Eleftheria terrae: one gene and its partner. The protein of the gene in region 1 interacts with the protein of each later gene in a pairwise test. Links are inferred from orthologs where the notes say so. Each region holds a gene or a part of one and is shown on either strand. Other genes may lie near its edges.

Evidence for each region.
Region 2: the proteins of N7L95_RS16970 (region 1) and N7L95_RS02295 interact in binary tests that used the Escherichia coli proteins (3 or more experiments, as listed by UniProt). The link is inferred for Eleftheria terrae from one-to-one orthologs.

Annotation. Positions count from the first base shown.
Region 1 is NZ_CP106951.1:3,831,618-3,834,895, forward strand. Bases 78-3,045 are described here. They hold N7L95_RS16970 (P-II family nitrogen regulator), read left to right. Parts: upstream 78-1,376; coding sequence 1,377-1,715; downstream 1,716-3,045. Other genes in these bases: N7L95_RS16965 (YifB family Mg chelatase-like AAA ATPase), read right to left, coding at 78-945; N7L95_RS16975 (ammonium transporter), read left to right, coding at 1,746-3,045. Also shown: more of N7L95_RS16965, read right to left, coding at 1-77; more of N7L95_RS16975, read left to right, coding at 3,046-3,122. UniProt on the Escherichia coli protein: Involved in the regulation of nitrogen metabolism. Regulates the activity of its targets by protein-protein interaction in response to the nitrogen status of the cell.
Region 2 is NZ_CP106951.1:438,667-442,183, reverse strand. What follows is about bases 171-3,377. They hold N7L95_RS02295 ([protein-PII] uridylyltransferase), read left to right. Parts: upstream 171-552; coding sequence 553-3,177; downstream 3,178-3,377. Other genes in these bases: def (peptide deformylase), read right to left, coding at 3,241-3,377; map (type I methionyl aminopeptidase), read left to right, coding at 171-539. Also shown: more of map, read left to right, coding at 1-170; more of def, read right to left, coding at 3,378-3,517.

The DNA of each region.
Region 1 (3,278 bases):
TTCGTCGAGGAACAGCACGCCATGGTGGGCCAACGAGATCTCGCCCGGCCGCGGCGGCGAGCCGCCACCCACCAGCGCAGCCGAGGAGACGCTGTGGTGCGGCGCGCGGAACGGCCGCTGCCGCCAGCGTTGTGGATCGAAGCCGCCAGCCAGGCTGAGCACCGCGGCCGATTCCAGCGCCGCCTCGGTGTCCAGCGGCGGCAGCAGCCCGGCGAAGCGTTGCGCCAGCATCGACTTGCCGGTGCCCGGGGCGCCGACCAGCAGCAAACTGTGGCCGCCGGCGGCGGCAATCTCCAGCGCCCGCTTCGCGAGTGCCTGACCCTTCACGTCCCGCAGGTCGGGATACAGCGGTCGGGCCGGAGGCGGCGCCTCCGACACGCGCTGCCAACCGGGCGACTCCGGGTCGCTCCCGGCGTCGCTGCCGTGGTGGGGCAGCATGGCCTGCACCACGTCCAGCAGGTGCCGGGCGCCCCACACCTCGGCCTGTTGCACCAGCGCTGCCTCGCGGGCGCTGTCCTGCGGCAGCACCATCGCACGCGGCATGCCGGCGCGTTGCAGCGCCAGGCACATGGCCAGCGCGCCACGCACCGGTCGCAGGTCACCGGCAAGCGACAGCTCGCCGGCAAACTCGTGCGCGGCAAGGCGAGAGGCGTCGAGCTGGCCGCTGGCGGCCAGGATGCCGAGGGCGATCGGCAGGTCGAAGCGGCCAGATTCCTTGGGCAGGTCGGCCGGTGCCAGGTTGACCGTGATGCGCTTGTTGTGGGGGAAGGCCAGCCCGCTGTTGAGCAGGGCCGCCCGCACCCGTTCCCGGGCTTCCTTGACCTCGGTGTCGGCCAGCCCCACCAGGGTGAAGCTGGGGAGCCCGTTGGCCAGGTGCACTTCCACCGTGACCTCGGGCGCCGACAGCCCGGCCAGCGCACGGCTGCGTATGACGGCAAGCGACATCCAGGAGCCCTCCCGCTTCGGGTTCGTTGTTCTGAGCGCCCCTTGGCGCTGCGGCGATTCTCGCGGGGGTGTGCCGCCGCGGGGTCGCCCGCCCCCGGTGGAGGCGCGGGCTTCCTGGCGCCGCTTGCCGAGCGGCGCGTGCCTTTGCCCGGCCCCATGGCGCCGCCCCGCGCAGGATCCGGCGGGCCTGGCGCAGCGACGCAGCCGGCAAGGGGCGCTGCGGCCGCGGCCGGGACGCGCTCGTATTTGGTGCGCCCGCCTGCGAAGCACACTCCCGGTGCAGTTCGCCGGTGGTTACCCGCCGATACAGCGCCTTTCTGGGGCACATGCACTGCAGGAGGTCATGGCACAGATCGTGCACTTCAGGGTCCCGAGCGCATCGCTAGGGCGCTGAAGACGCCGCCTGACTTTCTAGACACAAGGAGCAACCCATGAAGATGGTGACCGCCATCGTCAAGCCGTTCAAGCTTGATGAAGTGCGTGAGGCCCTGAGCAACATTGGTGTTCAGGGCATCACGGTGACCGAAGTGAAGGGCTTCGGCCGGCAGAAGGGCCACACCGAGCTGTACCGCGGTGCCGAGTACGTGGTCGATTTCCTGCCCAAGGTGAAGATCGAGGCGGCCGTTGACGACGCCGTGGTCGAGCAGGTCATCGAAGCGGTCGAGTCCGCGGCCCGCACCGGCAAGATCGGCGACGGGAAGATCTTCGTCTCCACCCTTGAGCAGGTGGTTCGCATCCGCACCGGCGAAACCGGCAAGGACGCTCTCTGAGTTGACCAACGTGCGAGTGAGACATCCATGATGAAGAAACTCTCCACCCTTCTGGCGCTCGGCGTCGCCGGCCTCGGCCTGGCCGACCTGGCCGTGGCGCAGGAAGCGGCCTCGGCGCCCGCCGCCGTGCTGGACGCCGCCTCGGCGGCCGCTGCTGCGGTCCCTGCCGCCGCCTCTACCGTGAACAAGGGCGACGTCGCGTGGATGCTCACCTCCACGCTGCTGGTCATCCTGATGACCATCCCCGGCCTGGCGCTGTTCTACGGCGGCCTGGTGCGGGCCAAGAACATGCTGTCGGTGCTGATGCAGGTGTTCGTGGTGTTCGCGCTGATCGTCGTGCTGTGGGCGGTCTACGGCTACACGCTGGCCTTCGGCGGCGGTGGCGAATTCATCGGTACCTTCGACAAGCTGTTCCTCAGCGGCGTCACCAAGGACTCGCTGGCTGACACCTTCACCAAGGGCGTGCAGATTCCCGAGTACGTCTTCATCGCCTTCCAGTCCACCTTCGCTGCCATCACCTGCGGCCTGATCGTCGGCTCCTTCGCCGAGCGCATCAAGTTCTCGGCGGTGTTGCTGTTCTCGGTGCTGTGGTTCACCTTCAGCTACCTGCCGATCGCGCACATGGTGTGGTTCACCGAAGGCTACCTGTTCAAGGACGGCGCGATCGACTTCGCCGGCGGCACGGTGGTGCACATCAATGCCGGCATCGCCGGCCTGATGGGCGCCTACCTGGTGGGCAAGCGCATCGGCTACGGCAAGGAGGCGATGCCGCCGCATTCGCTGACGCTGACGATGGTCGGTGCCTCGCTGCTGTGGGTGGGCTGGTTCGGCTTCAATGCCGGCTCCAACCTGGAAGCCAACTCGGGCGCCGCGCTGGCCCTGATCAACACGCTGTTCGCCACCGCCGCAGCCACCCTGTCCTGGATCGGCGGCGAATCGCTCGCCAAGGGCAAGGCCTCGATGCTGGGTGCCGCCTCCGGCGCGGTGGCCGGCCTGGTGGCCATCACGCCGGCCTGCGGCACCGTGGGCCCGATGGGCGCCATCGTGCTGGGCCTGCTGGCGGGGGTGGTCTGCCTGTGGGGCGTGAACGGCCTGAAGCGCATGCTGGGCGCCGACGACGCGCTGGATGTCTTCGGCGTGCACGGCCTGGGCGGCATCGTGGGTGCGCTGCTCACCGGCGTGTTCACCTCGCCGAGCCTCGGCGGCACCGGCGCCGCCGACTTCTCGATCGCCCACCAGTTGTTCGTGCAGGCCAAGGGCGTGCTGATCACCATCGCCTGGTCGGCCATCGTCTCGGTGGTCGCCTACAAGGCGGTCGACCTGCTGATCGGCCTGCGTGTCACCGAGGAAGCCGAACGCGAAGGGCTGGACATCACCTCGCACGGCGAAACTGCATATCACAAGTGACATGCCCCGCCCCGCAGCAGGGGCGGACGGTGCATGCAGCCCGGGCCTCCGCGATGCGGAGGCCCTTTTTCTTTTCTTGCGCAACGTCCCCCTCTTGCGTCAAGGCGGCGGCGTCCCCATTTGCCTAGAATCGTCTGCCCGACACCCACTCGAACA
Region 2 (3,517 bases), 3.4 Mb from region 1 along the record:
TGAAGAGCGGTGACATCGTCAATATCGATGTCACCGTCATCAAGGACGGCTGGCACGGCGACACCAGCCGCATGTTCGTGGTCGGCGAGGGCTCCATCCTCGCCAAGCGCCTGTGCCAGGTGACCTACGAGGCGATGTGGCGAGGCATCGTCAAGGTCAAGCCCGGCACCCGCCTGGGCGACATTGGCAACACCATCCAGACCTTCGCCGAGAACGCCGGCTTCTCGGTGGTGCACGAGTTCTGCGGCCACGGCATCGGCCAGCGCTTCCACGAGGAGCCGCAAGTGCTGCACTACGGCCGCGCCGGCACGCTGGAAGAACTGAAGCCGGGCATGATCTTCACGATCGAGCCGATGATCAACGCCGGCAAGCGCCACATCCGCGAGATGCCGGACGGCTGGACCATCGTCACCAAGGACCGCTCGCTATCGGCGCAGTGGGAGCACACGGTGCTGGTCACCGAAACCGGCTACGAGGTGCTCACCTTGTCCGAAGGCTACCCGCCGCTGCCCGACTTCGTCACCGCCACCGCGACCTGATCGCCCGCCCGGCATGACGGCCCAGCCCCGTGAGCCCATGGCCCCGGCCGTTGCGCCGGGCGACGTGACCGACCTGCGAGCCCGCTTCCGCAAGGGCAAGGCCGACATCCTGGACGTGTTCCGCCAGGCCCGGCCCAGCGCCGCGGCCGCGCGTCGCCTGCTCAAGAGCCTGACCCGGCATGTCGACGAGACGCTCGACGGCCTCTGGCAGCATGCCTTCCTGCCGCGCGGCGCGGCGCTGGTCGCAGTGGGCGGCTATGGGCGGGGCGAGCTGTTCCCGTACTCCGACGTGGACGTGCTGGTGCTGCTGCCGGACGACACCTCGCTGCAGCACGATGCGAATGCCGCGCTGAAGTCCAGCATCGAGGGATTCATCACCGCCTGCTGGGACATCGGGCTGGAGATCGGCTCCAGCGTGCGCAGCGTGAGCGAATGCCTGGAGGAAGCCGAGCGCGACGTGACGGTGCAGACGGCGCTGCTCGAATCGCGCTTCCTGTGCGGCTCCAAGGCGCTGTACCAGCACTTCCGCCGGGCCTATGAACGGCAGCTGGACGCACCGGCCTTCCTGCGCGCCAAGACGCTGGAGATGCGCCAGCGCCATCAGAAGTACGAGGACACGCCCTACTCGCTGGAGCCCAACTGCAAGGAAAGCCCGGGCGGCCTGCGCGACCTGCAGGTGGTGCTGTGGGTCGCACGCGCCGCCGGCCTGGGCAAGACCTGGGCGGAGCTGGCCGCCCGCGGGCTGGTGACCTCCTTCGAGGTCAAGCAGCTGCAGCGCAACGAGGGCATGCTCAAGCTGATCCGTGCCCGGCTGCACCTGGTGGCCGGCCGCCGCGAGGACCGGCTGGTGTTCGACCTGCAGACCTCGGTGGCCGAGACCTTCGGCTTCCAGGCCACGCGGGCGCGGCGCGCCTCGGAAGCGCTGATGCACCGCTACTACTGGGCCGCCAAGGCGGTGGCCCAGCTGAACCAGATCCTGATGCTCAACATCGAGGAGCGCATCAGCGGCTCGCAGGACGAGCCGATGCGCCCGATCGACGCCGAGTTCTTCGACCGCGCCGGCATGCTCGAGGTGGCCAGCGACGACCTGTACGAGCGCGACCGCCACGCCATCCTGCGCACCTTCCTGCTCTACCAGCAGACGCCGGGCGTGAAGGGCCTGTCGGCCCGCACGCTGCGGGCGCTGTACAACGCCCGCGAGCTGATGGACAGCGAGTTCCGCCGCGACCCGGTGAACCGCCAGACCTTCCTGCAGATCCTGAAGGAGCCGCAGGGCCAGACGCATGCCTTCCGGCTGATGAACCAGACCAGCGTGCTGGGCCGCTACCTGTGGGTGTTCCGCCGCATCGTCGGGCGCATGCAGCACGACCTGTTCCATGTCTACACCGTGGACCAGCACATCCTGATGGTGCTGCGCAACGTGCGGCGCTTCTTCGTGCCCGAGCATGCGCATGAGTACCCGTTCTGCTCCCAGCTGGCGGCGCAGTTCGAGCAGCCCTATGTGCTGTGGGTGGCGGCGCTCTTCCACGACGTGGCCAAGGGCCGTGGCGGCGACCATTCCGACCTCGGCGCCGAGGAGGTGAGGCGCTTCTGCCGCGACCACCAGATCCCGAAGGACCATGCGCGGCTGATCGAATTCCTGGTGAAGCACCACCTCACCATGTCGCGCATCGCCCAGAAGGAAGACCTGAGCGATCCTGACGTGATCCAGTCCTTCGTGCAGACGGTGGGCGACGAGCGCTGCCTGACCGCGCTGTACCTGCTCACGGTGGCCGACATCCGTGGCACCAGCCCCAAGGTCTGGAACGCCTGGAAAGGCAAGCTGCTGGAAGACCTGTACCGGCTGACGCTGCGGGCGCTGGGCGGCGGCAAGCCGAACCTCGACACTGAGATCGAAGCGCGCAAGCAGGAAGCCCTGCACACGCTCAACCTGTATTCGCTCTTGCCCGGCACGCAGGAAGCGCTGTGGAAGACGCTGGAGCTGAGCTATTTCGCCCGCCACGATGCCGGCGACATCGCCTGGCACAGCCGCTCGCTGTGGCGCTACGTGGCCACCGACAAGCCGGTGGTGCGGGCCCGCCTGTCGCCGGTGGGCGAAGGACTCCAGGTGCTGGTGTACGCGCCCGACCAGGCCGACCTGTTCGCCCGCATCTGCGGCTATTTCGACAGCGCCGGCTTCAGCATCCTGGATGCCAAGGTCCACACCACCAAGACCGGCTATGCGCTGGACACCTTCCAGGTGATCTCGCCCAGCCTGGACCACCACTACCGCGACCTGATCTCGCTGGTGGAGAACCAGCTGGGCCTGGCCCTGGTCAATTCGGGCCCGTTGCCCGAGCCCAGCCGGGGCCGGCTGTCGCGCCGGGTCAAGTCCTTCCCGGTCAAGCCGCGCGTCATGCTGCGGCCGGACGAACGGGCCCAGCGCTGGCTGCTGAGCGTGTCGGCCAGCGACCGCTCAGGCCTGCTTTATTCCATTGCACGGGTGCTGGCCAAGTACGGCGTCAACCTGCAGCTGGCCAAGGTCACCACCCTGGGCGAACGGGTGGAAGACACCTTCCTGATCGACGGGCCGGCGCTGCAGCAGAGCAAGGTGCAGCTGGAGATGGAGTCGGACCTGCTCGACGTGCTGGGGCCGTGAGGCCCGCGGCCGCGCCGGCAGCAGGAACGCACGGCGCAGCGCGCGCCCTCCCCGCCTGGCGACTCAGTCGTCGCTCGCGGCGTCCAGTTCGGGAAACAGCACCGAGGTGAAGCCGAAGCGGCTGAAGTCGCGCACGCGCATCGGGTAGAGCACGCCCTGCAGGTGATCGCACTCGTGCTGCACCACCCGGGCGTGGAAGCCTTCGGCCTCACGCTCGATGCGTTGGCCGCGAACGTCGAAGCCGCTGTAGCGGATGCGTGCAGGGCGCGGCACCACCCCGCGCAGGCCGGGCACCGAGAGGCAGCCCTCCCAGCCTTCTTCCTCGCTGTCGCCCAGCGGC